4 regions of the Comamonas fluminis genome follow, and region 3 is predicted to be linked to each of the others. Evidence: riboswitches for the same ligand, from Rfam matches in the RefSeq annotation. Region 3 holds a riboswitch; each other region holds the start of a gene.
What was found. A riboswitch is a leader RNA that binds a small molecule or an ion and turns the genes downstream of it on or off. The one in region 3 is predicted to bind cobalamin.

Region 1 (7,789 bases), 620 kb from region 3:
CAGCAATTGTTCCAGCTCACACCCGCCGAGACATCGCTCGCCATTCAGCTGGCCAATGGCCTGTCGCTGGAGGAAGCAGCGCAAACACTCAACATTCGCCCGAATACGGCGCGGGCCCATCTGCGCTCGATTTTTTCCAAGACGGGTGTTCGCCGCCAGACAGAGCTGGTGCGACTTTTCCTCAATAGCGTGGCCTGGCTGGGCAATCATTAAGCCCGGCGCCATTCAGAAACCTCTGTTCACGGCATCAACCTGAAGTACCCATGAAAAAAGCCCGCATCAGCGGGCTTCAAATTCAGATCAGGCAGTTGTGTTCGTTGTCTGGATAGTCAACTGCCCTCAGAAACAAGGTGTCTGCAAACGCCACCGGTTCGTCATCCTGAACCGGGGGTTCAGGTGGGCGAGGGCAACCTATCGTTGGGTTCATCTGACGCGAGACGATCACGCTCAATAGGTGATTTACCAAGCCCGTGCTCAGTGAGCATTGGTTCAAGGAAATATAAAAACCGGCAGATTTGCAGACAGGTGCTATTTTAACGGGGAATGTTAAACCTGCAGTCGGCAAAACAGCTTTGCCCTGATGTTTTCAGGCTTTGACAGTTTTCAGAGCAGGCGTGCGTCGTTTTCCAGCGCGTGGTCGAGCTTGAGCACCAGTTGCTCAGCCAGTTCCTGCTGGCGCTGCTGCTCGGCCTTTGCGGCTTCGTCCAGCTCTGCGGGGGGCGCCAGCTCCTGCTGCATGGACTGCATCTCGGCCTGGGCTGCTGCCATGTGGGCCTGCTGGGCATCACGGTCCAGCACATCGAAGGCCATGTTCAGCGCTGCCAGCACCGCCACGCGCTCACGCGAGCGGACTTTGCCGGAGTCGCGTACACGGGTCATGGCATCGTCCACACGGCGGACGGCCTCCATCACGCGTTCTTCTTGGCCATCGGGGCAGGTCAGCACATAGCTTTGCTGCATGATTTGCACATCGATCTGCTTCATGGGCGTCTGTGACAGGGTCTGGAGGCGGAAGGTGACAGTGTCACTCTCCCTGGTTAGCGGGCAAGCGTTCGATCAGCGCGTCCACGCGGGCGCGTGCTGCCTGCAGGCGCAGGCGCAGCAAATCACGCTCCTGAGTAAGGGCGATGACCTGGTCGGTGAGCAAGGCATTGGTGCGCTGAAGTTCTTCATGGCGGACCAACAGACGCTCCACGCGCTCGGCAATGAGATCAAGAGAAGGCTGGGGGGTCATAGACTCTGCCATTGTAGGTCTTGCAGTCAGTAGGTGGGCATTAAATTGCACGCAAAACCTGACTTGTACATGTTTCGGGAGGGTTGCCGCACAGGGGCAGCGAATACCGGTGAAACCTGTCTTTTTGCAGATGAGTGCCTGATTTCGCAAAATCGTAGCGCCATACGCAGATTGCGTCTGCATAAACTGAGTTTTTAAGGTAAAAAATCGTCACCCGGCTCCTTCGAATGAAGGATGAGCACGGGTTGAACTTCATTACAATGCGCGGCTGTTGGTGCTCGATGCGGCTGCTCTGCCGCCTCAGTTCAACGGGAAGCAGGGAGGTGTTTGCCAGATTTGACTGGTGCGCCGGGCCTGCGCTGCCCCCGCAACGGTCGGCGAATGGAGTGCCATTGCATTCCTCCTTTTCCCTGATAGCCACTGGCGCTTGCGCGCTGGGAAGGCTGGCAAGAGGACGATTCGCCTAGCCCGGATACCGGCCAACTTGGGTGTGTCTGCTATTTGCGGACATGTGTTGCTCAGTGTCGGCGGGTAGGCTGGCGTGAGCGCTTTCTCGCTGATTTCTCATGTCCAGAAACTCTTCGTCCGCGCAGCTCTGCGTGGCGCCATTTGCCTGCACTCGTGTGGCAGCTGCGGCTGTGCTGTGCGCTATTTCTTCGTTTGCCGCCCATGCACAGGATGCGGGTGCACGCCAGATGGCAGAAACCGTGGTCACTGGTAGCCGCGCCGAAGCCTCCATTGAACAGCTGACGGCAGATGTGACAGTCATCGATGCCAAGCAGATCGAGCGCGCCGCAGGCAGCAGCCTGCCTGAGCTGCTGCAGCGTGAGGCGGGCCTGCAGATCACCAGCAATGGCGGTCTGGGCAAGGAAGCCAGCGTTTTCACGCGCGGCACGGAAAGCCGGCACACGATTTTGCTGGTGGATGGTGTGCGTTATGGCTCGGCAACCAGCGGCGGCCCTTCCTGGGCCAATATTCCTCTGGCATCCATTGAGCGCATTGAGGTCATCAAGGGCCCAGCATCCTCTTTGTATGGCAGCGATGCAGTTGGTGGCGTGGTGCAGATCTTCACCAAGAAGGGCACTGGCGCAAAGCCTTTCAATCCATATGCCAGTGTCACGCTGGGCAGTGACCACTATGCGCAGGCCGCCGCGGGTCTGAATGGCTCTCAGCAAGGCTGGAACTATTCGCTGAATGCGCAGCGCACGACCGAACATGGTTTTTCCTCCACCAATTCCAAGGTGGCCTACGGAAACTACAACCCCGACCGGGACCCGTTTCGCCAGAGCTCTTTGAATGCCTCGCTGGGCTATGAGATCAACTCTGACTGGCGTGTTGACGGCAGCGTGCTGTATTCGGAAGGCATCACCCATTTCGATGACGGCCCTGGCGTGGATACCCGCAGTGCTTTGCGCACGCAGGTCAGCACGGCTTCGGTGACTGGGCGAATCCTGAAGGACTGGAAGTCCAAGTTCACCATCAGCCATTCGCGTGATGAGAGCAATGCCATTGATTCCGCGCAGTCCTATAACCTGCCGGGCCTGTTTGCCACCACTCAGCGCCAGTACCAGTGGCAAAACGATATCGCCACGCCCGTTGGCCTGGTGGTTGCAGGCTTTGAACGACTGGAGCAGGAAGTCAACAGCAGCACCAAATATTCGGTGACGGAGCGAACAGTGAATTCCGGCTTTGTCGGTTTGACCGGTGAGCAGGGCGCACATAGCTGGCAGGCCAATCTGCGCCGCGATGACAACTCGCAGTTCGGCAGCAAGAACACCTGGGGCGTGGGCTATGGGTTTCGTCTGAACTCCCAGTGGCGCCTGCATGCCTCGCATGGCACAAGCTTTGTGGCGCCGACCTTCAATCAGCTGTACTGGCCAGATTATGGCTCGCCAGACCTGAAGCCTGAATTTGGTCGCAATACCGATGTGGGTGTGACCTGGAGCGAAGGTGGGCACTCCGTCAAGCTGGTTTATTTCGACAACCGCATTCGCGGCTATATCGCGAACACGACCAAGCCCGAGAACATCCCTCGCAGCCGTATCAAGGGCTGGACGCTGGGCTACAGCGGCCAGTTCATGGGCTGGAAGCTGCGTGCGGACTATGACCAACTGGATCCTCGCAACACTCTGACCGACACATTGCTGCCGCGTCGCGCCCGCCATGTCACGCGTCTGTCTGCAGACAAGGACTGGGGCGCATGGACCTTCGGCGCGTCGGCTCAGTCTGTGGGCAAGCGCTATGACGACGCGAAGAACTCGGCAGACAAGCTGATGGGCCAGTACACCACCGTGGATCTGTATGCCAGCTACCGTCTGGACAAAGACTGGACCCTGTCTGCCCGTATCGCCAACCTTACGGACAAGGACTACACCACGGCCTACGGTTACAACACGCGTGGCCGTGCTGGCTACCTGACCCTGCTGTGGCAGCCGCGTTAAGCCGTGGTTGAGGAAAAATCGGCATTGCCCGTGGCTGAGTCTGCCCGCTGCCCCGCCATTCTGATCAGCGCCCCGGCTTCGGGTCAGGGCAAGACCACCATCACGGCGGCGCTGGCGCGGCTGCATGCGCGTCAGGGGCGCAAGGTGCGGGTGTTCAAGTGCGGGCCGGATTTTCTGGATCCGTACTGGCATGAGCTGGCCAGTGGCCAGCCCGTGCATTCGGTGGATCTGTGGATGACGGGCGAGGCCGATGTGCGCCGCCGCCTGCATGAAGCCGCGCAGGATGCAGATCTGATTCTGGTCGAAGGCGTCATGGGTTTGTTTGATGGCAACCTCAGCGCGGCCGATCTGGCGCAGCGGCTGGGTTTGCCGGTGCTTGCGGTCATTGATGCTGCGGCCATGGCAGGCACTTTTGGTGCTGTTGCCTATGGCTTGCACCATTACCGGCCAGAGCTGCGCTGGGCCGGCATGCTGGCCAATCGCGTGGCCACCGCCCATCATGCAGAGCTGCTGCAACGCGGCATGCGCGAGCCGCAGTTGTGGCTGGGTGCCATGCCGGGTGTGCAACTGGGCGAGCCAGCACCCAAGCCCAAATCGGCTTCGCTGCTGCCTGAGCGGCACCTGGGGCTGATTGCGGCCCATGAGCTTGGCGATGCACTGCAGCGGCTGGATGCCGCTGCGGATGCCCTGGCCCAGACTCCGCTGGGGCAGCGCCTCTGGCAAGCCGAGCCGGGCCAGCCCAGCTGGCAGGACTGGTGTGTGGACTTCATGCCGCCTGCGCAGCATGAGCCGCAGCCAGAAATCAAGCCCTGGCTGGCGGGTAAGCGCATTGCCATTGCGCGGGATGCGGCTTTCTCATTCATCTATCCGGCCAATCTGGACTGCCTGCAGTCCATGGGGGCGGAGCTTTGCTTTTTCTCGCCTCTGGCGGGCGATGCGCTGCCAGCGTGCGATGCCATCTGGCTGCCCGGCGGCTATCCGGAACTGCATGCGCAGGCGCTGGCGGCCAATACCGGTTTGCGAGAAGCCCTTGCCCAGCATGTGGTCCAGGGCAAGCCGGTGTGGGCGGAGTGCGGCGGCATGCTGGCCTTGTGTGAGTCGATTACCGATTTGCAGGGCGCGCAGCAGCCGCTGTGGGCCGTGCTGCCCGGACGTGTGACCATGCAGAACCGGCTTGGCGGGCTGGGCATGCAACAACTGGTGCTGCCCATGGGCTTGCTGCGCGGGCACACCTTTCACTACAGCCGTCTGGATACGCCAATGGCCTTCAGCACCCGTAGCAGCCGACCCGGCGCGGAAGTGCATGCCGAGCGTGGCGAGGCGTTTTACGCGTCGGGCAGCGTGCGGGCCAGCTACTTTCACGCCTGGTTTGCCTCGTGCCCAGCGGCGGCGGCCTGGCTGTTTGGCGCAACAATCGAGGGCTAGCCAGTCCTTTTTCGCAAATCATGAGTACAGCTTCCACCTCCCATCCCTGCCTGCCGCGCAGCCTGTTTTTGCTGGGCGGCCAGAAAAGCGGTAAATCGCGCCGCGCCGAGTTGCTGGCCCGCCAGTGGCTGGAGGCTGACGCCCGCCATGAGGCGGTGCTGGTGGCCACTGGCCAGGCCTGGGATGCGGAAATGGTGGAGCGCATTGCCCGCCACCAGCGTGACCGCGCCGAGCGCGTGCCGGGCATGCAGACTCTTGAGGAGCCGCGTGAACTGGCCCGCGTGCTGGTGCAGCACAGCCAGCCAGAGAAGCTGCTGGTGATTGACTGCCTGACGCTGTGGCTGACGAACTGGTTGATGCCTGTTGAATCAACAGAATCTAAACAAAATCAGCCTCAAGTCCAGGACTGGAATGCGCAGCTAGCTCTCTTTTTGGAAGCGCTGGACGGTGCCAAAGGGCCCGTCATCATCGTGGGCAACGAAATTGGTCTGGGCGTGATTCCCATGGGCAAAGAGGTGCGTGCGTTTGTGGACGCGCTGGGCGTGCTCAACCAGCAAGTGGCGGCGTACTGTGAAAGTGTCACGCTGATGTGTGCGGGTCTGCCCGTCGCGGTCAAGGGAGTGCAGCCATGAAGCGCGCCCCATGGTTGAAATTTGCCGCTGCGCTGACGCTGGGCCTGAGCGGCGCACTGACCACGGTCAGCGCCCTGGCCGCCGTGCAAATTACCGATGCGCGTGGTGTGCAAGTCAGCTTGCCGCAGGCACCGCAGCGCATCGTCAGCCTGCTGCCCTCGTTGACGGAAAGCCTGTGCGCGCTGGATGCCTGCAAACGGCTGGTGGGGGTGGATCGCTACTCCAACTGGCCCGCCCACGTCAAAACCGTGCCCGTGGTGGGCGGCGGGCTGGATCCCAATGTTGAGGCCATCGTCGCGCTCAGGCCTGACCTGGTGCTGGTCTCCACCGCATCGCGGGCTGTGGGGCGGCTGGAGGCGCTGGGGCTGAAAGTGGTGGCGCTGGAGCCGCGCACGCAGGCCGAAGCCCGCGTGGTGCTGCAGAAAATTGGCACGCTGCTGCAACTGCCACCCGAGCAGGGCGCAGACAAAGTCTGGGCGGCGATTGAAGCCGATATGCAGCGCGCTGCAGACAGCGTGCCGCCCGCCATGCGCGGCAAGCGTGTGTACTTTGAAGCCAGCCGTGGCCCTTATGCCGCGGGTGAAAAATCCTTTATTGGCGAGACCTTGACGCTGCTGCATCTGCGCAATGTGATTGACGCCAAGCTGGGCCCGTTTCCGCGCATCAACCCCGAATATGTGGTCAAGGCCGACCCCGATGTGCTGATGGCGGGAGAGCGCAGCTGGAAAACCGGCGTGCCTGAATACCCGGGCTGGGCGCAGATGCGCGCCGTCAAAGCGGGTGCGATTTGCCAGTTCACGCCAGACCAGTCTGATGTGCTGGTGCGCCCCGGCCCGCGCATGGCCGAGGCCGCCCATATTCTGGCGCGCTGCCTGCAAGGGCTGGCGCAAAAACAGGGCGCTTCGAAATGAATGCAATGGCGTCAGCCAGGATGCGCGGGCTGGCCGCCCCATGGCTGCTGCTGTGGCTGGTGCTGGCCGGCATGGTGCTGGCCGTGCTGGGCGCAGGGGTTGGCAGCACAGGTTTTGAGAGTGTGTGGAAGGCCCATGCCGACCCACTGGCCTGGCAAATCGTGATGGAGATCCGCCTGCCGCGCACGGCCGGTGCTTTGCTGGCTGGTGGATTGCTGGGGCTGGCGGGGGCCATTGCACAGGGCGTTTTTCGCAATCCGCTGGCAGACCCCTATTTGCTGGGCAGTGCCTCGGGCGCATCGCTGGGCGTGGCGCTGGCCATGGCGGCGCTGGGAACATCGCCTTTTGCTCTGGGCGCGCTGGCGCTCTGGGGGGTGACGGGGGCAGCCTTCGTCGGCGCGGTGGCGGCGGTGATTTTGACGCTGGCTCTGGCCAAAGGCGTGCACAACACCATGCGCCTGCTGCTTGCAGGGGTGATTGTGGGCGTGGTGCTGGGCGCGGCGTCATCACTGGTGCTGATTCGCAACCCCGACATCATGCAGGCCATGCAGTCTTTCATGCTGGGCAGCACGGCGTTTGTGGGCTGGAATGCCTGCGCGCTGATGCTTTGGGTGCTGCTGCCCACGCTGGCGCTGGCCTGGAGCCTGAGCCGCGTGCTGGATGGCCTAGCGCTGGGCGAGGCCACGGCCCACAGCCTGGGCCTGCCACTGGGCCCGCTGCGCCTGCTGCTGATTGTGCTGCTGGCCATGGCCACGGGTACGGCGGTGGCGCAGACGGGGCTGATTGCTTTTGTGGGCCTGGCTGCACCGCACTTGGTGCGGTCGATGGTGCGCGCGCTGCACCGCTGGCTGCTGGTGCTGAGCTGCCTGATGGGCGCTGTGCTGCTGCTGGCCGCCGATTTGCTGGCGCGCTGGCTGGTGGCACCGCAAGAGCTGCCCATTGGCGTGCTGACCGCCGTGCTGGGTGGCAGCTACCTGCTGTGGCTGATGCACCGGCGCGGCGCGCTGCAAGGCGGGGAGGGCGCATGAGCGACATGAGCTCCGCACTGGCGGTTTCTGGCTTGCGCGTGCAACTGGGCGAGCGCGAAGTGCTGCGCAGCATTGATCTGCAAATTACGCCAGCGCGTTGGACCGCCATTGTCGGCCC
Region 2 (7,789 bases), 1.7 Mb from region 3:
GCTGGTGTTGGTGCAACTGGTGATGGCTGCAATGATGACGGCGCCATCGGGCATCTGGCCCGGGGTTTCGGTCCATTCACCGGCAATGCCCTTGGCAGCCAGATCGCTGGTGGCCAGGCGTGCATGCGGGTTGGAGGGGCCCGCCATATTGCGCACCACGGTGGACAAATCGAACTGCAGCGTGCGCTCGTACTCAGCGTGCTCCAGGCTGTCGGCCCAGAGACCTGCCTGCCTGGCATAGGTCTCCACCAGTTGCACCTGTGCGGGCTCGCGGCCAGTGAGCTTGAGGTAGGCGATGGTCTGCTCATCGATCGCGAACATGGCCGCCGTGGCACCGTATTCGGGTGCCATGTTGGAGATGGTGGCGCGGTCGCCAATGGTCAGGCTGCGTGCGCCTTCACCAAAAAACTCCAGATAGCCGCCCACCACTTTTTGCTGACGCAGAAACTGGGTCAGGGCCAGCACGATGTCGGTGGCGGTGATGCCGCTCTGGCGCTGGCCCGTCAGCTGCACGCCCACGATCTCGGGCAGGCGCATCCACGATGCGCGGCCGAGCATCACGTTCTCGGCCTCCAGACCGCCCACGCCCACGGCGATCACGCCCAGCGCATCCACATGCGGCGTGTGGCTGTCTGTACCCACCAGGGTGTCGGGGAACGCTTCACCATTGATAGCGTGGATCACAGGACTCATGCGCTCCAGGTTGATCTGGTGCATGATGCCGTTGCCCGGGGGAATCACATCCACATTCTTGAACGAGCGCTTGCACCAGTCGATAAAGTGAAAGCGATCCTCGTTGCGGCGGTCTTCGATGGCACGGTTTTTCTCGAAAGCCTGCGGGTCATAGCCGCCGCATTCCACGGCCAGCGAATGGTCCACGATCAGCTGCACGGGCACCACGGGGTTCACTGCTGCGGGGTCGCCGCCCTGGTCAGCAATGGCGTCACGCAGACCGGCCAGATCGACCAGCGCCGTCTGACCCAGGATGTCGTGGCAGACCACGCGCGCCGGGAACCAGGGAAAGTCGCGCTCGCGCTTGCGCTCAATGATCTGGCTCAGACATTCGGTGAGGATAGCCGGGTCGCAGCGGCGCACCAGGTTTTCGGCATGCACACGGCTGGTATAGGGCAGCGTGACCCAGGCGCCGGGGCGAATCGCTTCGACAGCGGCTCGGGCGTCAAAGTAGTGCAGAGCGGTGCCGGGCAGGGGCTTGCGGTAGTGATGGGGTTGGGGTGTGCTCATTGTTCTGATTTGTCTCGGGTTTCAAAGCGCCATCGCGGTATGCTGGCGCACGGCTTGAGGGGTAGAAAAGCTCAAGGTTGTGTGCGGTACAGGCCCCAGTGCCAAATGCAACCTTGCGTATGCCACAGAATGCAGGCGCTCTGTCAACTCTGTGCAACGGTTGTGCTGCTGAGCCTTTAACTGTTCCAGATGCTGGGTCAACAGGTGGCATAGCAGTCGAGCCTCTGCAACCTGCGCAGCGGTGAGCTGGGTGACGGTCATGCCTCGCCTTGGTTGCGCCGTAAGCAGCCCTTCGTGACACAGCAGCTTCATGGCTTCGCGCACAGGGGTACGACTCACACCAAACTCCTGGGCCAGCGCGCCATCATTGATGTCACTGCCTGGAGGCATCTGGTGGCTCAAAATGCGTTCACGCAGTTTGTCGGCGATGGCGATGCACAGGGATTGGGCTTGCATGGGCTGGGCGTTCATGGGGCTTACTGGCGTTCGTCGATGGGCACAAACTGCAGATCGTCCGGGCCGGTGTAGTTGGCGCTGGGGCGGATGATCTTGTTGTCCTGGCGCTGCTCGATGATGTGCGCCGCCCAGCCGCTGGTACGGGCGATCACGAACAGGGGTGTGAACATGGCGGTGGGCACACCCATCATGTGGTAGCTCACAGCGCTGAACCAGTCCAGGTTGGGGAACATGTTTTTCACTTCCCACATCACCGACTCCAGGCGTGCGGCGATGTCATACATCTTGGTGCTGCCCGCTTCGTCGGCCAGGCTTTTGGCCACGCCCTTGATGACCACATTGCGGGGGTCGCTCACGGTGTAGACGGGGTGACCGAAGCCGATTACCACTTCCTTGGCATCGACGCGGCGGCGGATATCGGCCTCGGCCTCGGCCGGGTTGTCGTAGCGTTTCTGGATTTCGAAGGCCACTTCATTGGCGCCGCCATGCTTGGGGCCGCGCAATGCGCCGATGGCACCGGTGATGGCCGAATACATATCGCTGCCGGTGCCAGCCACCACGCGGGCTGTGAAGGTGGAGGCATTGAACTCGTGCTCGGCATACAGGTTCAGCGAGGTGTGCATGGCGCGCACCCAGCTCTCGGATGGCTTGGCGCCGTGCAGCAGGTGCAGGAAGTGACCGCCGATGGAGTCGTCATCGGTCTCCACTTCGATACGGCGGCCCGAGTTGCTGAAGTGGTACCAGTACAGCAGCATGGAACCCAGGCTGGCCATCAGGCGGTCGGCAATGTCACGCGCGCCTGGCAGGTTGTGGTCGTCTTTTTCGGGCAGGGCGCAGCCCAGGGCCGATACGCCGGTGCGCATCACATCCATGGGGTGGCTGGCGGCGGGCAATTGCTCCAGCGCGGTCTTCACGCTGGTGGGTAGGCCGCGCAAGGCCTTGAGCTTGCCTTTGTAAGCCTTCAGCTCGGCACGCGTGGGCAGCTTGCCGTGCACCAGCAGGTGGGCAATTTCTTCAAATTCACAGACTTCGGCAATGTCCAGAATGTCGTAGCCACGGTAGTGCAGATCGTTGCCGGTTTTGCCAACGGTGCACAGCGCGGTGTTGCCGGCCGTCACGCCCGACAGGGCCACGGATTTCTTGGGCTTGAATGCGCCTGGGGATGTGGAAGGAACAGTAGTGGGTGCGGCAACGGTAGTCATGCGTGTCTCCTGAAATGTGGGGAAGGCCGATCAAGCCATTTTTGTCTTTGGTGATCTGCCATACTTCGCAATCTACGCATTTGCATTCCCACCGGGTAGGGCTGAATTGGCGAATCATTGCGAAGTAAAAAAAGCAGATTTGCGAAGTTTGCAAATTTGTGAATCACGCTAGGAGCAATCACGATGGCCAAGACTTTCATGGGCGTGCGCCTGCGCAGCCTGCGTGCCGAGCGCGGCATGACCCAGGCGGCGCTGGCGCAGGCGCTGGAGCTGTCGCCCAGCTATCTGAACCAGATCGAGCAGGACCAGCGCCCGCTCACGGTGGCGGTGCTGCTCAAGATTCACCGGGTGCTGGGCGTTGACATCCAGCAGTTTTCGGAAGATGAAGAGGCGCGCCTGCTGTCCCAGTTGCGCGATGCGCTGGCGGCCATGCCCCAGCCTGAAGGCGCTGTACCCTTGCCCGAGTTGCGCGAAGTGGCCTCGCGTTTGCCGCAGCTGGCCCGGGCACTGCTCGCCATGCACCAGCGCCATGCGGCCAATACCGAGCGGCTGGAGGCGTTAACTGCCAGACTGGGTGACGGGCGTGCGGAACTGGAGGATGGGGCTTCAGGCAAGCTGGTGCCAGAGCCAGCACGGCAGATGCCGTTTGAAGCAGTACGCGATTTCTTTTTTGCCCATCGCAACCATTTTGATGCGCTGGACCGTGCCGCCGAAACTCTGGCCCGGCAGGCGAGCGAGCAGGCCAGCAGCCAGGGTGGCAGTCTGCAGGAGTGGCTGCAGTACCGGCTGCAGGCCAGGCATAACGTGCTGGTGTTGCGCAGTGCGGGCAGCCAGGGCAGTAAGGCTGCCGCAGCCTCTGCTGTGCAGGGGGAAGTGGAAAAAGGGCAAAGCCATCGCCGCTTTGATGCGGCCACGCGCACGCTGTACGTGGCGTCGCAGCTGCGCCCGGCCCAGCAGGCGTTTCAGCTGGCCACTCAGCTGGCGCTGCTGGAGTTTGATGCGCTGATTGAGGAAGCGCTCAAATCCACAAATTGGCAGGACGAGGCCACGCGGCGCCTGGCACGCATGGGGCTGGCCAACTATGTGGCGGGTGCTTTTGTGCTGCCTTATGGCGAATTTTTGCAGGCCGCCGAGAGCCTGCAGTACGACATAGACTTGCTGGCGCGGCGCTTTGGCGTCGGCTTTGAGACCGTGTGCCACCGGCTATCGACCTTGCAGCGGGCCGAAGCCCCGGGCGTGCCGTTTTTCTTCATCCGTGTGGACCGGGCAGGCAATATCAGCAAGCGCCAGTCGGCCACGCATTTTCACTTTTCCAAGACTGGCGGAACCTGCCCGCTCTGGGTGGTGTACGAGGCCTTTACCCAGCCGGGGCGCATCGTGCCGCAGCTCGCCTCCATGCCCGACGGACGTGTCTATCTGTGGATTGCCCGCACCATCAGCCACGCAGGCCAGGGCTGGGGCGCGCCGGGAAAGACTTTCTCCATTGGCCTCGGCTGCGATTTGCAACATGCCGCGCGGCTGGTGTATTCCAAGGGGCTGGATTTGCGCAAGGTTGAGGCCGCCACTCCGATTGGCATGGGCTGCAAAGTCTGTGAGCGCAATGCCTGCCCGCAGCGCGCCTTCCCGTTTGTGGGCAAGCCTCTGCGGGTCAATGAAAACGAAAGCGGCTTTGTGCCTTACGGGTAGGCTTGCCATGTGAGGTCGGCATGCAACAAGGTAAGAAATACGCGACGATATCTTCAGCTGCGTCGAGATGTTCAACAACCCCATCCGCAGACATTTTCCTGCGGATGGCCTGTCTTCGATAGAGTTCTAGAGGCGTAATTCTGTGAGGCTTGACGCAGTCTAGGAAAGGCTGGTTGATTCACATAAAGCAAGCTGCATATGAATGGTTTGCCACAGCGGATCGGCTTCTCGATCAATGACCTCAAAGTGGTGCTTCTGCCAGAACTCCAGAGCGCCAGGCAAAAACGGATGTGTGTGCAGGTAAAGAACGTCCACGTTTTGAGACTCTGCATGAGTGCGCAGCCTATGCAGCATCCGCCCGGCCAGCCCGGAGCGCCGATGCTCTGGCGCAACAAACAAGCGCACGACTTCCATGACTTTGTGCTGTTGGAAATTTAACTGCGGAAATCTGCCGTCATAGACACGGCATGCAATTGTTGCCTGAACGCTTTGTCGAGAATCGAGAGCCGCCAGCATGCAGCCACTGCCTGAGAGATAGGTCGCTTCGAATTCACGCAGGTCTTCAGGTGTCTCCTGTGCGTTGATGCGCCCGGCGAACATGGAAATGCGCACGTTTTGCAGAAAGCTTTGGACTTGATGCAAGTCACGAACGCGCTGAATGGAAATGGAATTTGAAGTGGGCATGAACAGAGAAAACTAGCGCATTCGTCCAACGGGCCTGTGACTGCTGCTACAAAATCAGCTACATTACCGCAACTTTGGTTTCGCAAGAACATGTATTCGCTGTGGTGAATGCATGAGGGAATCCAGTGGTCCGGCACTTTGCTTGCCGGCCCGTGAAATGGAACTGCCCCCGCAACTGTAGGCAATGAGCCAGCCATCCAATAGCCACTGAACATCTCTGTTTGGGAAGGCGATGCGCCAGCGATGATTTGCCAGTCAGGAGACCTGCCAGAGCATCTATCAATCATTGCCGGCGGGGTGTCCGGGGAGTGTGCATCTCATCGTTCCAGTACTGCGCTGCCTACCCAGGCAGATGCGAAGGCGCGTGGCTTGCCATATCTTCCAGAGTGCTTCTCGCCGCTTCTGGAAAGTTATTCCGATGCTGCTTAGAAGCCTTGCCAGCGCTGCCCTGATCGCCACCTCTTTTTCTGCGTACGCCACTGACTATCCGGTGCGGCTGCAGAACTGCAATTACACCGTCAAGCTCGACAAAGCGCCTGCATCGGTGGTCACCATCGGCCAGGCTGGTACCGAGATGCTTTACGCATTGGGTCTGGGCGACAAAGTGGTGGGCACAGCCCTCTGGTTCAACCCGGTGCAGCCGCGCTTCAAGGCCATCAACGACAAGGTGCCGCGCCTGTCGGACAACATTCCCAGCTTTGAATCGGTCATCGGCAAGCGCCCGGCCCTGGTGGTCTCGCAGTTTGAATGGATGGTGGGCAAGGACGGCGTGGTTGGCACGCGCGAGCAGTTCCATGACCTGAACATCGCCACCTATGCCATGCCCGCAGACTGCGAAGGCAAGAACAATCTGGTGGGCTCGGACGGCACACGTACCGCCAGCTACGACGTCAAGGCTTTGTACAAAAGCATTCGCCAGCTGGCTCAGGCCTTTGATGTGGAATCGCGCGGTGAAAGCCTGGTCAAGGAGTTGAGCGATCGTCAGGCCCAGGCGGTGGCCAAGGTCAAGTCTTCCAAGCTGCACAACCTGTCTGCCGCACTGTGGTTCTCTAGCGCAGACCTGGCGGCTGACCCCTATATGGCTGGCAAGAACGGCGTGGCGGGCTACATGATGCAGACGCTGGGTCTGCGCAACGTGATCGAATCGACAGAAGAGTGGCCACAGTGGGCTGGGAAACCATTGCCAAGGCCAACCCTTCGGTGCTGATCATCGCCCGCATGGATCGTCGCCGCTTTCCTGCGGATGACTACCAAAAGAAGCTGGAATTCCTCAAGAAAGATCCCGTCACCCAGCACATGGATGCCGTCAAAAACGGCCGTATCGTGATCGTGGATGCCGATGCGCTGCAGGGCTCGATTCGCCAGGTGGACGGCATGGAGCAGATCGCCAATGCCGTGCTGAAGATTGAAGGCATCGCTAAGTAAGCTGAGCGGAAATGGGCGCCATGCACTTTGCGTGCACTTTGCATGCGCCCCTGCTGTGTCATGAACACCTTCACGCTGAGTCAGGGGCGCTCACGCATTCCGCTGGGCCTGCTTTTGCGCATGGCCTTGCTGGCAATCGCTGCCGCAGCTTTGCTGTTGCTGGCGGTGGTGCTGGGCATTGCCATTGGCGAGACCGATATCTCGGCCCGCATTGTGTATGAGGTGCTGGCCAATCAGCTTCTGGGTGCCAGCTACGCTATAGACCCCATCAACGCAGGCATTGTCTGGAACTACCGGCTGACCAGAGCTTTGGTGGCCGCCAGCTGCGGCGCGGGCCTGGCGGTTTCCGGGGTGATCTTGCAGTCGCTGCTGCGCAATGCTTTGGCCGAGCCCTATTTGTTGGGCATTTCTGCCGGTGCTTCCACGGGGGCGGTTCTGGTGTCGGTGGCGGGCCTTGGGGCTGGCCTCATCTCCATGACCACAGGGGCATTCCTTGGTGCCATCTGCGCATTTGCACTGGTGGCCTTGCTCGCCCATGCCGCAGGCAATGGCGGGCTGCGTAACGGCGGCCAGATTGTGCTGGCCGGTATTGCTGGCTCGCAACTGTTCAATGCACTGACCTCGCTCATCATCACCAAGTCGGGAAGTGCCGAGCAGGCGCGCGGCATCATGTTTTGGCTGCTGGGCAATCTGAGTGGCGTGCGCTGGCCAGACACCTTGCTGACGGCCTCGGTGGCCGTAGCGGGGATGCTGGTCTGCCTGATGCATGCCCGCTCTCTGGATGCGTTTACCTTCGGTGGGGAGTCTGCCGCTGCTTTAGGCGTTCCCGTGCGCCGCGTGCAGCTGACGCTGCTGCTGGCCGCAGCCTTGATGACGGCGGTGATGGTGTCAATCGTCGGCGCCATCGGCTTTGTTGGTCTGGTGATTCCGCATGCAGCGCGCTTGTTGGTGGGTGTGCGCAACCGGCGTCTGATTCCCGCCAGTGCCTTGATCGGTGCCATCTTTCTGATTGCGGCTGATGTGGTTTCACGCACGCTGATTGCGGGGCAGGTTCTGCCCATTGGCGTCATTACCGCCTTGGTCGGTGCACCGGC
Region 3 (7,789 bases):
CCATGGTGCCGCTGCCATACATCAGCGATGCGGGGCCACGCAGCACTTCTATGCGTTCATAGCCCCAGCTGTCGCCGGGGTAGTTGATGGTGCCTGCTGCCACTCCCAGGGTAATGCCGTCCTCGGCAACGCCAATGGAGTTCACACCATTGAAGCCACGGCTGGAAAAAGACAGGCCGCCATTGCCCGGTGCGCCCGAAGCGCTCAGGCCCACGGTGCGGGTGACAGCGTCAGAGACGCTGTAATCGGCGCGCTCTTCGATTTGCTGCGACGACACGCCACTGACGCTGGCAGGCAGGTCCAGCACGGGTACGTTCACATGCGAGGCAGAGGTGGCTGGCTGGCTGGTCTGCAGCTCATGGGCAGGCTGGCGTTTTTCCTGCACCGTGACTTCGGGCAGAGCCTGCTGGGCCATGCTGACTGTCGGGCAGAGCAACAGCAGTTTTAACGCGGTGCTGCCAAGATGGCGCAACTGATGCTTGGAGTGAAGGGAGGAGTGAAGAGAAACAGAGTTTTGTGGATGAAAGCACATATCAGGAGGTCGAAACTGCCTGAAGGGATAGCTGTGCCGCAGAACTGTCTGCCTTTGACAGGCATGACCGCATCCACCAAATGGCCGCTATCCGCACCCCGCAGACAGTTGTCGTGAAAACCGCCCATGGGGCGGAGTTGAGTCATCGGCAGGCCGGTCTCCGGGCTCACAGGCCATTCATTGCTGAATGCACATCTCGCCTTCCCGAAAAACTCGAAACCTCGCGTAGCGAGGGCCGAATCATCTCCAGTGGCTGCAAGCGCTGCTGCGACTTGCGTGAGCTGTGTGTTCCTGCTTACCGTTGCGGGGGCAGCCAAGGCTTCCTGATCGAGAGATCAGACCTTGTTCCCGTTTCACTCGCTGTTTTAAGAGCAAGCACCTTCCGAAACGAAGCGCCATCAAGGCGCCGCAAGAGTTTAGCAGTCCTTGGGCGCTTTCAAGCGTTATTCAGAGCAATTGGTCCGGCATGAACTCAATCAGAGGCTTGCCGCTGCGCTCGTTGATGCGCACCTGCGCCTGCACGCCATAGACCTGGGCAATGATCTGCGGCGTCAGCACCTCGGCGGGCGTGCCCTGTGCAGCCAGCGCGCCATCCTTGAGCAGATAAAGGCGGTCGCAGTAATGGGCGGCCAGCGGCAGCTCATGCAGTGCAGCCAGTGTGGTCAGGCCCAGGCTGCGTATCAGGTTCATCAGCTCGAACTGGTGGCGTACATCCAGGTGATTGGTGGGCTCGTCCAGCACCAGCAATTGGGCTTGCTGCGCCAGTGCTCTGGCCATCAGCACTCGCTGCTTTTCACCGCCTGAGAGGGTGGAGAACATGCGCTCGGTCAGCGCCTGGGCGTGCACCTGTGCCAGAGACTGAGTGACGATGCGCAAGTCCTCTTCACTGTCGCGAGAAAAAGCGCTTTGACGGGGGGTGCGCCCCATGAGCACCACATCACAGACGCGCAGATCAAACTCACCGGTGTTCTCTTGCGCCAGCACAGCCATGGCGCGGGCATTGTCGCGGGCACTGCGCTGCCAGACGTCTTGCTCTTGCATGCAGACCGTGCCACTGGAAGGCTTGAGGATGCGGTAGATCATGCGCAGCAAGGTGGATTTGCCGCTGCCATTGGGCCCCAGCAGGCCGACCAATTCGCCGCGCTGAATATGCAGACTGATGTCTTTGACGATATGGGTGGCTGCAGCTTGCCAGTGCAGTTGCCGGGCTTCCAGCAAGTAGTGTTGGCCGTTCACAGGCTGATCCTTTCCCGGGCGCTCTTGCGGCATAGCATCCAGACAAAGAAGGGCCCGCCCAGCAGCGACGTGATGACGCCAACGGGCACTTCGGCAGGGGCAAAGCTGATGCGGGAAAACACATCGACCCAGACCAGGAAGATGGCACCTGTCAGCGCTGCGACAGGTAGTACCCGCCGGTGCTCGGCGCCCACCAGCATGCGGGTGATATGCGGCACGATCAGGCCCACAAAGCCGATGGGGCCTGTCAGCGCAACAAGAACTCCCGTCACCATCGAGACGAGCAAAAACAGCCAGCGCCGGGTGCGTGTGGTGTCCACACCCAGAGTGGCTGCAGTTTCTTCGCCAGACAGCAATGCATTGAGCGAACGCGCCTGCGCCAGCAGCAGCGCAATTCCTGCCAGCAGCAGGGCAGCAGGCAGCCCCAGCTCTTTCCAGCGGGTTCCGGCCAGACTGCCCAGAGTCCAGGTCAGCACGGAGTTCGCCAGCTCACGCTGGTTGGCTGTCAGAATGATCAGGCTGGTGACGCCACCAAGACAGTAGGCAATGGCGACGCCACCCAGAATCAATCGCGAGGCCTGCAATCGTCCATTGGTATGGGCGAGAAAATACACCGCTGTGCAGGCTGCCAGTGCGCCGCCAAAAGCGCCCAGTGGTAAGGCCAGTTCCCCCGCAAATGCCAGTGTGCCAAAGGCCAGCACACTGACGGCGCCCACTGATGCTCCCGATGAAACGCCCAGCAGGTAGGGGTCAGCCAGCGGGTTGCGAACCATGGCCTGCATGGCTACACCCACCAGGGCAAGGCCGGCGCCAGTCATGGCCGCCAGCAGCACACGCGGCAGGCGAACGCGCCAGACAATCTGATACTGGGCCGTGCTCCAGCTGGCAGGCTGGGTTTCCATGCCCAGGCGCTGCGCCAGTTCATGCGCGGTGATTTGCCATGCTTGAGTGGGCCCAATGCGCACCGGCCCCAGCGTAATGGCCAGCGTCAGAGACAGCAGCAGCACGGCCGTCAGTGCAAACAGCCACAGTTTCAGCTGATGACGCTGCCGGGTGAAGGCTTGAGTCGAAGGCGCCGTCATGAGAGCCGTAGAACGCTGGTCAGGCCAGATGCCGGGCTATCGCCTTGCTGTGTAAGGGCAGGGTGGAAGATCAAAGGCCGTGTGGGAAATCTCATCGCTATCTTGTCAAAGCAGGCGGCTTGCATGCAGGCGATGAGATCAGGCGGGAGGGTGCGCGTGCGGTGAAAGCGCGGCATAGCCTGTTGCCATCACGCTGCTCCCCGCAGGCCGGTGTTGCAAATAACAGGCCGGTATCCGGGCTGGCAAATGGCTTGGGGCGCGAGGCCCCATGCCCACTGCTTCACCTTCCCGGCGCTGCCGCGCACCTCGATGACGAGGCCACGTAGAACGCCAGTGGCTGGCTTTTTGCATATATTGCAAAAGCCCAGAAGCGGTGTTGATCTGCTTACCGTTGCGGGGGCAGCCAGGGTTTTGCACCCTGTTCCCGTTTAACCCGAATGGACATCGGGCACCTGTTGCTGGGGCAGGGCAGACTAGTGGGGAGGTGACCACTTTGGCACATAACCTGCACGACACCCATTCTGCCCTGGCCCAATGATAACGCGGGTTTGCGGGCGATGTGGGGTCTGCAGAGTCACTCGGTGGCTTTGGCACAGAATGGGCCGACCAGGGGCACAAAACGGCCAGAGTGGGCCGTTAGCGCACTAAACGGTGCTGGGCATGGGATTTCCGGTTTCCCTTGTGTAATCGGGCGCTTAGGGGGATGTTTGCCTGCGTAGCCAGGAGTCGTGCCGCTGCTTCAAGGTCGGAAGTTCCGAGGTCGGAAGCTGCTTTGCTTCCAACCTCAGAATATCTATAAAAATCAAACACATAGTCGGATGGCCCTCAATTCTCAAAACTTCCGACTTCGTGGGAGGTTGGAAGTGGAAGATTGAGAATTTAAAGGCGCATTGCAAAGAAAAACGCCCAACCTGATGAAGGATGGGCGTTTTAAAAGAACGGCTGTGAGGCTTTAAAAAAGGGCTCGCTGCCTTCGCTCAGGTGGGGTGCTCACCCCAAGCTGGCCACAATCCTGAGCACTTGCCTTCGGTAAGGCTGTATTCGGCAGAGACACTACCGCCAGTCATATGCTGTGAACGCACCGTGACTGTCGTAAATCGACCCCAAGCGGAAGTTGACAAGGCATCATGTAGCTACTTAAAGATCAACAACCGGCCACGCAAAGGGCTTCAGGGTACGATCACCACTATCCGTGTACCGGGACAGCTTTCAGCACTCCACTCTTGAATCCGCCAAAAGCCTAAAGGCAGCATTGAGGGAAAAACCGCTTATGAACAAGCTGATGACCATAGCCGTAGTTTTTATTCTCGTAGCGTGTGCAAGCCCAACACCTCGGATGACTGAAATCGATCATGATCGAGCGGACTGTGCTCGTATGGGTGGGACTCTAAAGATCGAATCGAAGGAAGTGTCTTGTCACCTTCCCAATGGCGAGGTGCTCGACTGGTTGGATCTGATGCTCGAATAGTTCTTCAAGACTCGAACCCAGTTGGGAATGCCCCCGGCTTTGAGGTTGGTCGATGAGTGCACATTGGCCGGTTGCGGCTGTCGCAGCTTGACCCTCTTCAGTCATTCAACTGCTGATAAATCCTGCTTATCTTATGCAGCAAAAAAGGCGCTCTGAAGCACCTTCTTTCACTTGAGGATTGCCTTTTTGCATTCGAGATACTGTGCCTCTGTGAGGCGTCCAGTCTTCATTAGATTTTCTAAGCTGTCTAAGGCTGCAAGGTTCAGCTGATGCTCTAACTCTGGGTCCATTCCCGCCTCATCATCTTGTGGGCCGTAGCCAGGCGCATATCCAACAGCCGCAGCATCTGAAATATCGGCGGCTGAGTAGCCCTCGTTATGCATGTCGTGCAGAAAGTCCCAGTCGCTCATTTTGTGTCCCTAGTTTGGTTTTTCTAGAGCTTAGCTGAAGCGATGTGCCCAGTCAAAAACCGCATAGGTCACAGTAATCTGCACTTATCGCAATGTCAGCTCATGGCTGATAGTTGACCGTCAACTTGCTTCATAGCTCTCGTTCGCATAGCCAATGAGGTAGTGATCTATGCTTGGCGCATAAAATTGTGTGCGGTGAAAAATGAAAGCGGGTCTGGCGATGCCATCGGAAATCACAAAGGCGAAAGCCCCCAGGCTATATCGCTATGGACTGAAGCCCACATGGGAAATTGTTCTCGATGCTGTGCTTGGTATGGGGCGACCAGTCTCTTCAACGGAGGTTGGCGATTACATCGTCCAGCGAATTCCCGACTTTGCTTTAAAGAATCTAGGTCCTGATCTGTCGGTGCTTTCCGTTAATTGCAACTCGCGGGGCAATCATGGAGTAAACACTAAAACAAGAAGGACCGATTCTGGAAATAAGTACGACAGGCTCGTGCGAATTGGCGAAGGGCGCGGTGTTCGATTCACAGGGTATGAGCCTGCTATACATGGCGTTTGGGAGCTTGCTGAGGTCGGAGAAGGAAAATTGCGCCCTAGACGGATTGCTCTTCCTGACTCCATCGAATTAGATGCGGCGCGGGTAAATGTGGCGTCCGAGGGAATGTTTGATCCAAGCGAGGATGCTCGACGTCGAGTTATGGCGGTCCTAGTGCAAAGAGAGGGGCAGCCCAAGTTTCGGCGCGCCTTACTCGATGAGTACTCCGGTGCATGCGTCATCACGGGCTGTAACGTGGAGTCGCTGCTAGAAGCGGCTCATATCGTGCCGTACCGTGGGATGCATACGAACGATGTCACGAATGGCTTACTTTTGAGAGCTGATTTACACAAGCTGTTCGATTTGCACATGTTCAGAATTGAACCGAAAGCCCACACCGTTCATCTTTGCGATGAACTCAAGGGCTCGGAATACGGAGTTTATGAAGGTCGTCGTTTGCGACCACCGAAATCCCAGCAAAACATGCCAGCAGAGGCTTCGCTTCGTTACCATGAAGAACGATGCGCATGGACGATCTTGGAGTCAAGCGGGGAGTGAGCTCTCCACAACTGGCGCAGCTTTGCTGAAAGTAAAACGCCCAACCGGAAATGGTTGGGCGTTTTTGCATTGCTGGAAGTTTAGAAAAGTACTCGCTGCCTGCGATCAGGGCGTGTCCGAATTTTTGTGTAAACGGTTCGGACTTCAATTGATGGAAATGCGGTCTCCGAACTGAATGGTAAAGCGGGTCAGCGCAGCCTTCCAATCCCGGATGGGCATGGTCCACTTCTGGCTGATGTTGCGCAGGGCCAGGTAGAACAGCTTGGTCAGCGCCTCGTCGCTGGGGAACGAGCCCCGGTTCTTGGTCAGCTTCCTCAGGCCCATGTTCACCGACTCGATGGCATTGGTGGTGTAGATGACCTTGCGGATTTCCGGCGGGTAGTCAAAGAACGGGGTCAAGCGGCTCCAGTTCCTGCGCCAGGACTGGCCGATGGGCAGGTACTCGGCATCCCAGCGCTGCTCGAATTCACCGAGCATCAGCTCGGCCTCCTCGGCGGTGGCGGCCGTGTAGATGCGTCTCAGGTCTGCGGCCACTTCTTTGCGACGCTTCCACGAGACGTAGTTCAGGCTGTGGCGCACCATGTGCACGATGCACAACTGAACCACTGTCCTGGGAAACACGGCCTCAATGGCTTCAGGGAAGCCCTTGAGGCCATCGACGCAGGCGATGAAGATGTCATGCACGCCCCGGTTGCGCAGCTCGGTCACGACCTGCAGCCAGAATTTGGCCCCCTCGGTCTGCGCCAGCCACAGGCCCAGCACCTCCTTCTCGCCCGTCATGGTGATGCCGATGGCCAGGTACACCGCCTTGACCCGCACAGCGCCCTCGCGCACCTTCACATGGATGCAGTCCAGATAGACGATGGGGTAGATTGCATCGAGCGGGCGGGCTTGCCAGGTCTTGACCTCATCGGCCACGGCGTCGGTCACCGAGGAAATCAGGCTGGGCGAGACCTCGGTGCCGTACATCTCCTCTAGGTGGGCCTGTATCTCGCGCACCGTCATGCCGCGGGCGTACAGCGAGATGATTTTGTCGTCGAAGCCGGCCCAGCGGGTCTGGTGCTTGGGGATGAGTTGGGGCTCGAAGCTGCCATGGCGGTCACGTGGCACCTCGATGGGCAACTCGCCGAAATCGCCCTTGAGGGTCTTCTTGCTCTTGCCATTGCGGGTGTTGCCAGTGGTGTTGGCTACCGCTTCGTTGCGTTCGTGGCCCAGATGCTCGGTCAGTTCGGCGTCCAGGGCTCGCTCCACCAGCAGCTTGGTCAACTGTTTGAGCAGGCCGTTCTCGCCGATGAGGTCTTCGGGTTTCTTGTAGTTGGCCAGCAGGCCAGACAGCAGTTCTTCGGGTACGTCGTGTTTCTTGGTGCTCATTGTGCTTACGGATAGGCCGGCTTGCGCCGGCGGTGGATTGTCCGTTTACACAAAATTCTGCACACCCTCTGCGATCAGGTGGAGCTGTCACTCCCATGCTTGCCACGATGCGAACTACTTGCCCCTCTGTGAGCGCATATTCGGCTGCAATCTCCCGCGCTGTCTTGTTCGTCGCATACTCTGCCGCAATCCGTGCATTGCGCACGGCCTGTAGCGCTCTTTCCGCTTTGGGCAGCTGGAAATGAGGCAGACCACCATATTCCTCTGCCAGCTTTAAAAGCGCATCTATGCCAATCACTACTGCATAAGGATGATCTTCGGTGACTCGCTCTATCGTCGGAAAGTACACCCGCAGTCCGCCCCATTTCTGAACCAGCGCCATGGTGGCTTGCAGGCCCACGAGACGCTCAAACTCTTGCAGGAGCGGAGGCAGCAGGTCGATGGGGACGGTGAAAGTCTGGGTCATTTCACCTGTGCCTGATGCTTGGCTCGGTCGAGCATGGATTTGAGCGCTTTGAATCGCCCCGGATTCCCTAGACACTTTTAAGCCGTTGGGAATGGCGTTTCTCGAACTCTATCGGAGAAATATCTCCT
Region 4 (7,789 bases), 920 kb from region 3:
TTGTCTGCAGGCAGGCGCTTGCGGGTAATGCCTTCGCTGACCATGCGGGCGTCGCACAGAATGGGGGCGCCACCCTGCAGCGCTGCCTCAGCAGCCTCGGCAAAGTCGGGCGAAAAATGGATGTGCGCCGCCAGCTCCACCATGCCTGCTGCATGAATCATGCGGCAGGCCACGCGTTCTTCCAGCGGGGTGAAGCGGGCCAGGTCTGCCTCGCGGCGAATGATGCTGAAAGACTGACGGTAAATTTCTTCACCGTGCTTTTCATATTGATAGCTCATGGATCAGTTCTTGTATTTGTGCAGGCTCTGATAACTGGGCCTGAAAGGGAATTTGGATACGGGCTTGCGGCTGTGCAGCGGTGTAGGCGTTGAGCAGCAGCTGCGCCGCGTCAGACTGGCTTGCATAAACGACGGCGGTGGCCTCTTTGCCAAGCGCGCACAGCTTGGCGCAGCCGCTGATGTGCAGATGCATGCCCTCGGGCAGATGTTTTGCAGATTGCAGTGCCAGCTGCTGCGCAGGCATCAGTGCCTGCGTGCAGCCGGGGCTGCCGGTGCAGGCAGAAACGCGGCTTCGTGCGTCACGGCTCTCGACAATCCATGAGGCGCTGTCCAGCGCCTTCGGCGCAATAGTTGTGGCGCCATTTGCCACGAGCAGCGAGCGCCAGGGCGTAACTCTGATCTCGGTGTTTGGCGGAAGATGGCTTGCCAGCAAGAGCACGGCTTGCGCATTCACCCGGCCCAGTGGGGCACCCAGAACAAAGTGCCGCCCGTGTTCGCCGGGTGTGAGGGGGCAGGTTGCCGATGCGTCGGGCGATGTTTCCAGTACCGTTGCTGTCCGTAGCGCGGGCAGGTCTTGCGGCAAATACGCCAGCTTCTGCTGCAGCCGTGTGATGGCTTGCCTGTCGTCTTGCTGATTGCCGCGCACGCGTTCACTGGCAAACCAAATGGCGATCTGCACAGCGGCTTCAATGGCCTCTGTGGCATTGGCATAGACATGGGTCTTTCCAGAGCCGCCCAGTGTGAGTGCATAGCGCGGGGCGAAGTGCTCTGTCTGGGCGCTGGCGGGCAAGACATGCAGGCGCAGATCGGCGCCAATATCGCGCAGGCTTTGCTGCTCATCATCGACCAGCAGGCCGAACTTGCTGGGCAAGGCATTCAGGCCCAGCGTTTGAAGTGCATGCGGGCTCAGGCGCGTGGCTGCAGCGTGAGACAGCGACTGCGCCAGCTGATGTGTCAGGTCATGGCGCGCATAGAGAGGGCTGCAATGGACGGCGGGCGCCAGGTCTTCATCTGCGTTAGCTGGCACCAGTCCGGCGGCCACCAGTTGCGAGCGCACTTGGCCCAGTTGCGATGCGTGCACGCCGCGCAGCTGAATGTTGCCCAGCCGGGTCAGCTCCAGCTGCGGATGGGCGTGTGCCAGGGCCAGTTCAGCCAGTGCGCGCCATTGCGCGACGTTGAGGGAGGCGCAATGAGGGCGAATGCGCACAATCCAGCCGTCTTGCGCCTGCATGGGCTTCCAGGCGGTGGGGCACCAACCCTGAATTTTGACGGAATCAGCCATGCAGCGCTGCCACCGCCATCAAGCGGATGTCGCCACATTCAGCGGGCTGCAGTCGAGCCAGCCACAGAGATCCTCGCACCATGCCAAATCCACGTCAGTCAGGCCGATACCCGGGCCAGATGATTGAGATGTGCAGAGGGAGGAGGGAGATTGACTGTGCGAGTGCAGCAGCCCATCAAGCCACATGCAATCCCGCTGCGCCTTGGTCACATCAGGCCGGTCTCCGGACTTACAAAGCTCAACTCAGAGAGTTGAAATTCAGGCACGCCTTCCCGCTTTCGCAGTGACTGTCATTGCTGGCAATGACTTGTGCCTCAATATCTTTGATTACCGTTGCGGGTGCAGTGCAGGATTGGTGGCTTGTGTCATTCACCTGCTTCTCGTTTCATCTTCAGGCCCAAAACGCGCCTGAAAACACCTGTGATCGGGGCGAATCTTACGCGATATCCATTCGCTCAAAAAATTCAGAGCCTCAGCGAGTGGCGTGGGCGCTGTGTGTTTGCCTCGTTCAGAGTGAGGGTTCGGGCCTGAGCCACAGCCAGATCAGCACGCAGCCCATGATGCTGAGCGTCACGGCAGTTATCCAGGGCTTGTGGGAGAAATACAGAATCAGCGCACCACTGAACACCATGCTGAAGGTGGCCGTCCACTTCACGCGGCGGGTGATTTTTCCGCCCGCATCCCAGTTGCGCAGCAGTGGCCCGAAGATGCGGTGCGCATAAAGCCAGCGGTGCAGCCGGGGTGAGCTGCGCACAGCAGCCCAGGCGGCCATCAGGATGAACACCGTGGTGGGCATGCCTGGTACGACAGCGCCGATCAGGCCCAGCAGCACACAGATCAGGGCAAAGGCGATCAGCAAATAACGCAGCGGAGCGGAAAGTGCGGCAGGCTCCGGGGCGGGCTGCTCGGCAGATGAGTCGGGCGGTGGCGAAAGATCGGTCATGAAGCAGGACATGGGCGGCGTGGCATTCCGGGCAGGAATGTCGCCATCAGGCCTCTCATATTAGCGAGCACAGGTGGCAGTATGGTTTTTCCGGCCGCCGCTCTGGCGGCATTTGTCACATCCTTGTCCCGGTTGGCGCAGGTGTGGCTCGCATAATCGGGCTTCGTTTGGGCAGGCGCTGCATGGCCCGCATCAACACAGATTCAAGGAGTAAGAACAATGACGACGACCCAGAGCACCGATTCGCCTGATGTGATTGCCGAAGTGCGCGGCAAGCTGGGCATGATTACGCTCAACCGCCCCAGGGCGCTCAATGCGCTGTCTCTGGGAATGGTGCGCGCCTTGCTGGCAACGCTGCTGGACTGGCAGAAAGACGACGCGATTCTGGCGGTGGCGATTCGCGGCAGCAACAAGGATGGCGTTTTCGGTGCCTTCTGCGCAGGCGGTGACATTCGCTTTCTGCATACCGCTGGCAGCCAGGGCAACCCGGAACTTGAAGATTTCTTCACCGAGGAATATGCGCTCAACCACCTGATTCACACGCTGGGCAAGCCCTATATCGCGTTCATGGATGGCATCGTCATGGGCGGCGGCATGGGCATCAGCCAGGGCGGCTCGCTGCGTATCGTGACCGAACGCACCAAGATGGCCATGCCCGAGACGGCCATTGGCCTGTTCCCGGATGTAGGCGGTGGCTATTTCCTCTCGCGCTGCCCCGGTGCGGTGGGTGAATGGCTGGCGCTGACTGGTGACACCATTGGCGCGGGCGATGCTGTGGCCTTCAAGCTGGCCGATGGCTGCATTCCCAGCGACCAGCAGGCCGAGTTGTGGGAGACGCTGGCGACGACGGATTTTGCCAATGTGGAAGCGCTCAACGCCGTGGTGCGCTCGCGTTTTGTGAGCGTTCAGCCCAAGAATGCAGAGCACATCGCCGAGATTGATGCCTGCTTTGCCTTGCCCACAGTGGCCGCGATCGAGCAGGCGCTGCAGCAAGGCAGCGACTGGGCCAAGGCCGAAGCGGCAACGCTGCGCAAGCGCTCGCCACTGATGCTGCATGTGGTGCTGGAGCAGATTCGCCGTGCCCGCAAGATGACGCTGGCCGAGGACCTGCGCATGGAGCGCGATATGGTGCGCCACTGCTTTTATCTGCGCCCCGGCCAGAGCGAGACGGTGGAAGGCATTCGCGCCCTGGCCGTGGACAAGGACCATAGCCCGCGCTGGAACCCCGCCAGCATTGAAGAAGTCAGCGATGCGCAGTGGCAGGCGTTTTTTGACAGCCCCTGGCCTGCGCATTCGCACCCGTTGGCAATGTTGAAAGACTGAGCTTGACGGAGTCGCTCTCATACAGAGCAACGTTTAGCTAGGCCCGCAACACTCATGTTTGCGGGCTCTATTATTTTGATAGCTAACTGTCTTTATAAAACCTGGACTTCAGCCCATTTATATTGAATTTTTTTGTAGCAGGCCTCAGGCAGACTTTTGAAGCTGCGCAATTGCCTGCGCCAGCAGGGCAATGGAGCGCGGCGCGCAGCCCTCGGCATCGTTGCTGATGGTGACAAAGGCGGGCTGACCTGCGCCCGTAATGCCTTTGATGGTGCGCGCCAGCCAGGCGCGGGTGTGCAGGTCTTCGCTGCGAATTTCGCTGAACGGTTCGTGCTTTTTCTGGGCATCGGCATAGCCGTATGCGCCGAAGATACGGTTCAGATTCCAGCGGCAGACCAGCGGACTGGGCCACAGCGCGCGCAAGGTGTGCAGCTGCACCTCAATAGGCGGCATCTTGCCGTGCAGGCCCAGGCAGAACGTGGCGCCATGGGCTTTGAGCGTATCGACCAGCGCGGGAGTCAGCAACTCGGGGTCGCGCACTTCCACGGCCACTATCACCTGAGGGTGCTGTGCCAGCGCCTGGCGCACGGCGGCCAGCATCAGTCCAAGTCTGGCAAACAGCTCGCTCTGGCGGGTGAGTAGCGACCAGGGCAGGGGGCTGAGCTGAAACACCAGCACGCCCAGCTTGGCGCCCAGGCCCTCCAGCGTGGGCTGCACAAAATGCTCCACCGCCAGGCGCGGATCCAGAAAGGCAGGGTTGGCCTCGCGGGGCTTGCCCTCTTCGGTGCGCACCTGCGCATCAGTCACCCCTGCCGGGCATTTGACGACAAAGCGAAAGTCATCATCGACCTGCGCCGCAAACGCTGCGTACTGGCTGTTGGTCAGCGGCTTCCAGAAAGTGCGATCCACGCAGATGGTGCGCAGCAGCGGGTGCTGGTGATAGGCACCCAGGCCTTTTTTTGCCAGTACGTCCTTGGAATAGGCCCCATCCCAGACCAGACCTTCCCAGCCGGGGTAGGACCAGGTGGAAGCGCCCATGCGCAGATTCGCAGGTAACTGGGCGGCAAGATCGGCCCATTGCGCGGCTTCGGGTGCCAGTGTTACAGCCGAGCCGCTGCGTGCCTTTTGGGGGGCGGCTTTCCGTGAACGAGGGAGTTTGGTTGTCTCCTCCGAGATGGATTCCTCAAAAAAATCGTCCTGTTTTCGCTGCATGGCGGTCATTGTGATTCAGGCTTCTTTGGAGCATGCAGAACTTCAAAATAACCAATTTCAGGGATAGGCAAGGCGGCGCTCTGTATGTAGAAACGAATAGTTGCAAATGTGATTTGGTTTCTACTTGGAGGGTATATGCGTGAAGTAGTGCGCGTTATCGCTGGGCCAGAGCGCTCCATGGTAATGAGTAGGTTGGGTGTCTATGTCTGGGGAAATGTGCGCAGCGTTCGCGTTGTGCCTGAAGGGTCCGACGGTGAAGGGGTCTGTGTTGCCGACCGTACCGAAATTGGTCACCTGAGGTTTGCGCAAGATGTACCTCAGCGCCTTGATCCTGTTGGGATGGAGTGGTTGGGGGTGGGTGATGCCTCGGCGCAGTTGATTGCATGGACTAAAGAGAAGGTGTTCCAGTTTGCGCCGCAGGTGGTGCGAGATCACGGAGCGGCGTATGTGGGTACTGTTGATTTGCCAGACATCGCCCGCAATGTCTGGACAGGGGAGCATGTCGCTTTCGCGGCGTTGGCTGATGGTCGTTTGTTCGGTTGGGGTGATGTCGCATATGGGCGACTCGGGATTGGTGAGGATGCTTTGTGGCAAGGACGCACTACGCCTGTTGTTGTAGACGGGGTCAGTGACATTCGTAGCCTGAGTCCGGGAGCTGCGCACACCGTGGCCCTCGATGGAAAAGGTCGAGTCTGGACCTGGGGGGCCAATGCTTCGGGGCAACTGGGGCAGGGAAATCTGCGTGAGCAGGCTTTGCCCCGGCATGTGAAGTTGACTCAGCCCGTAAAGGCTATTGCAGCAGGGGCAACACACACCCTGGCTTTGGACGTTCATGGGCAGCTGTGGGGCTGGGGGTCCAATCACAAAAAGCAATTGAGCGCACAGATTGCTGAGGCGTATCTCCCTTCGCCGGTGCGAATTGGGGGCCGTTTATCAGAGGTCAAGGCAGTGGTTGCAGGTTTGCACTTCAGTGCTGTGTTGACTCGTGAAGGTCTTGTGCGGGCCTGGGGGTGGAATGGGCTAGGGCAACTGGGGCATGAAGAAATTGGCGAGGAGAGTGAGCGGGTAATTGCTCTCAAGCGGGTTCGCCAAATCAGTGCTGGACGCTCTCATATGCTTGCTTTGACTGAGGAGGGAACTTGCTGGGCTTGGGGCGACAACCGTTTTGGTACCTGCCAGGGTGAGGCAGAGATGCAGGCTCAACCTCGTCAGATTGATCTGAGCGCCATGAAATTTCAACCACAAGCGAATCTGAATTTGCTCAAGGAGCAGGCATGAATCTCATCGATTGCAAGAAGTTTTCTGATCATGCAAAGACAGACGGCGTTGTGACTCGACGCGGTTTGCTCCAATGGGGTATGGCGGTTTCGGTCGGTGCTCTCTTGCCCGCTTGCGGAGGTGGCGCAGGTAATGCCGATCAGGAGAGTTTGCCGCAGCCCCAGATATTGCGCTCCAGTGGTGGAGTGCTTGAGCTGCATTTGAATGTGCAGTATGCGGACCTATCAATGGCAGTGCCAGATGATGCGGCCTTGATGGATCAATGGGCCAGCTATCCGGTATCGGCCAAACCCAGAGCGCTGGCTTTGCGGACTTTCAATGGTCAATACATGGCGCCAACCTTGATGTTGAAGCCCGGTGATACCTTGCGTGTGTGGGTCAACAATCGGCTACCCGCATCTCCCCAGAGTTCCAGCTGGCAGGGTCTGAATCACCAAAACAGCACCAATCTGCATTTTCATGGCTTGCATGTTGATCCGAAGGAGATTCGCCCCGGTGTTTTTGGTGACTATGTGGTGGATAAGGCCACTGCAGGGATCAAGCCGGGAGACACTCGTTATCACGAAATCAAAATTCCGCTGGACCATAGCAGCGGCATCTACTGGTACCACCCACATCTTCATGGATCCACGAATGCCCAAGTGTCCAGTGGCATGTTCGGCGCAATTCTGATCCGTAAGGAAAATGAAGCATTCTGGAAGGCTAGCGCGGTGGATGAGCAAGTACTTTTTGCTCACAAGCTGACACTGACGGAGCAAGGGCGCACAGACACGCTGGAGGAGTCGTTCGCAAGGCCTGCATCGGCTTTTCTGATCAATGGCGTGCATCAACCAACCATCGTGCTTCGCCCCGGTGAAGTGAGACATTGGCACATCGTCAACCCAACATCGTTCTATCCCCTGTATCCCGTGTTGGATGGTCATGATCTCCATGTGTATGCGCGGGACGGAAACAATTTCAACAAGCGCTTTCGCCTATTGAACAGAGAGACGGTGAAGGCAGGACTGGCAATGAAGGATTGGCCAGGTAGCTACATCTACCCGGGTGGGCGTCTTTCCATGGTGTTCAAGGCATCCCTGGTCCCGGGAGAGTATTTCCTGAGATCTGCTGCATGTCCATCTTGGCACAGGCCCACCGGCAGCAGCAATTACGAAGAGGTGATTGCACGCGTAATTGTCCAGGGCGAAGCAGTAAATGATGACATTCCAGACCCTACCTTGCTGCGCTCAACGGATGAGTACCTGCCGATAACGGATGAAGAACTGGCGGCCAAAGGCGGAATGCAGCGCTCCATGCGTTTAGCGATACTGTCCCCGGGTGACTTGAAGCTGGCTCCAATGCCGTCGGATGAGAGCTGGGTGCTGGGCACAGATGGAGTTACTTCTGTCTTTGCCGTTGGCTCGGATGCGATGCAAAGTGGTATGGCGCCCTATCACTCTGCCTTGACACCCACGCAACTGGTTCCTTTCAATG

Region 1: another riboswitch for cobalamin. It lies ahead of JDW18_RS09740 (TonB-dependent receptor domain-containing protein); the one in region 3 lies ahead of JDW18_RS12575 (FecCD family ABC transporter permease).
Region 2: another riboswitch for cobalamin. It lies ahead of JDW18_RS20140 (ABC transporter substrate-binding protein); the one in region 3 lies ahead of JDW18_RS12575 (FecCD family ABC transporter permease).
Region 4: another riboswitch for cobalamin. It lies ahead of JDW18_RS08290 (nitrite reductase); the one in region 3 lies ahead of JDW18_RS12575 (FecCD family ABC transporter permease).

Annotation. Positions count from the first base shown of each region.
Region 1 covers NZ_CP066783.1:2,036,499-2,044,287, forward strand. The annotation lists gene JDW18_RS09725 (helix-turn-helix transcriptional regulator) at 1-213, shown strand, start outside; gene JDW18_RS09730 (cell division protein ZapA) at 604-984, opposite strand; gene JDW18_RS09735 (DUF904 domain-containing protein) at 1,025-1,234, opposite strand; cobalamin riboswitch at 1,490-1,732, shown strand; gene JDW18_RS09740 (TonB-dependent receptor domain-containing protein) at 1,801-3,675, shown strand; gene JDW18_RS09745 (cobyrinic acid a,c-diamide synthase CobB) at 3,679-5,100, shown strand; gene JDW18_RS09750 (bifunctional adenosylcobinamide kinase/adenosylcobinamide-phosphate guanylyltransferase) at 5,121-5,732, shown strand; gene JDW18_RS09755 (ABC transporter substrate-binding protein) at 5,729-6,643, shown strand; gene JDW18_RS09760 (FecCD family ABC transporter permease) at 6,664-7,671, shown strand; gene JDW18_RS09765 (ABC transporter ATP-binding protein) at 7,668-7,789, shown strand, end outside.
Region 2 covers NZ_CP066783.1:4,358,873-4,366,661, forward strand. The annotation lists gene acnD (Fe/S-dependent 2-methylisocitrate dehydratase AcnD) at 1-1,242, opposite strand, end outside; gene JDW18_RS20120 (GntR family transcriptional regulator) at 1,264-1,698, opposite strand; gene prpC (bifunctional 2-methylcitrate synthase/citrate synthase) at 1,719-2,900, opposite strand; gene JDW18_RS20130 (short-chain fatty acyl-CoA regulator family protein) at 3,084-4,586, shown strand; gene JDW18_RS20135 (GNAT family N-acetyltransferase) at 4,746-5,270, opposite strand; cobalamin riboswitch at 5,329-5,556, shown strand; partial or broken gene JDW18_RS20140 (ABC transporter substrate-binding protein) at 5,845-6,695, shown strand; gene JDW18_RS20145 (FecCD family ABC transporter permease) at 6,756-7,789, shown strand, end outside.
Region 3 covers NZ_CP066783.1:2,657,894-2,665,682, reverse strand. The annotation lists gene JDW18_RS12585 (TonB-dependent receptor) at 1-415, opposite strand, end outside; cobalamin riboswitch at 667-930, opposite strand; gene JDW18_RS12580 (ABC transporter ATP-binding protein) at 980-1,801, opposite strand; gene JDW18_RS12575 (FecCD family ABC transporter permease) at 1,765-2,850, opposite strand; cobalamin riboswitch at 3,059-3,321, opposite strand; gene JDW18_RS12570 (hypothetical protein) at 4,486-4,728, opposite strand; gene JDW18_RS12565 (HNH endonuclease) at 4,931-5,824, shown strand; gene JDW18_RS12560 (IS256 family transposase) at 5,969-7,195, opposite strand; partial or broken gene JDW18_RS12555 (Mor transcription activator family protein) at 7,350-7,577, opposite strand; one part of gene JDW18_RS12550 (IS3 family transposase) at 7,729-7,789, opposite strand, start outside.
Region 4 covers NZ_CP066783.1:1,733,086-1,740,874, forward strand. The annotation lists gene JDW18_RS08285 (precorrin-8X methylmutase) at 1-278, opposite strand, end outside; gene JDW18_RS08290 (nitrite reductase) at 262-1,560, opposite strand; cobalamin riboswitch at 1,758-1,987, opposite strand; gene JDW18_RS08295 (YbaN family protein) at 2,069-2,503, opposite strand; gene JDW18_RS08300 (enoyl-CoA hydratase/isomerase family protein) at 2,723-3,826, shown strand; gene JDW18_RS08305 (DUF72 domain-containing protein) at 3,971-5,038, opposite strand; gene JDW18_RS08310 (RCC1 domain-containing protein) at 5,174-6,316, shown strand; gene JDW18_RS08315 (multicopper oxidase family protein) at 6,313-7,789, shown strand, end outside.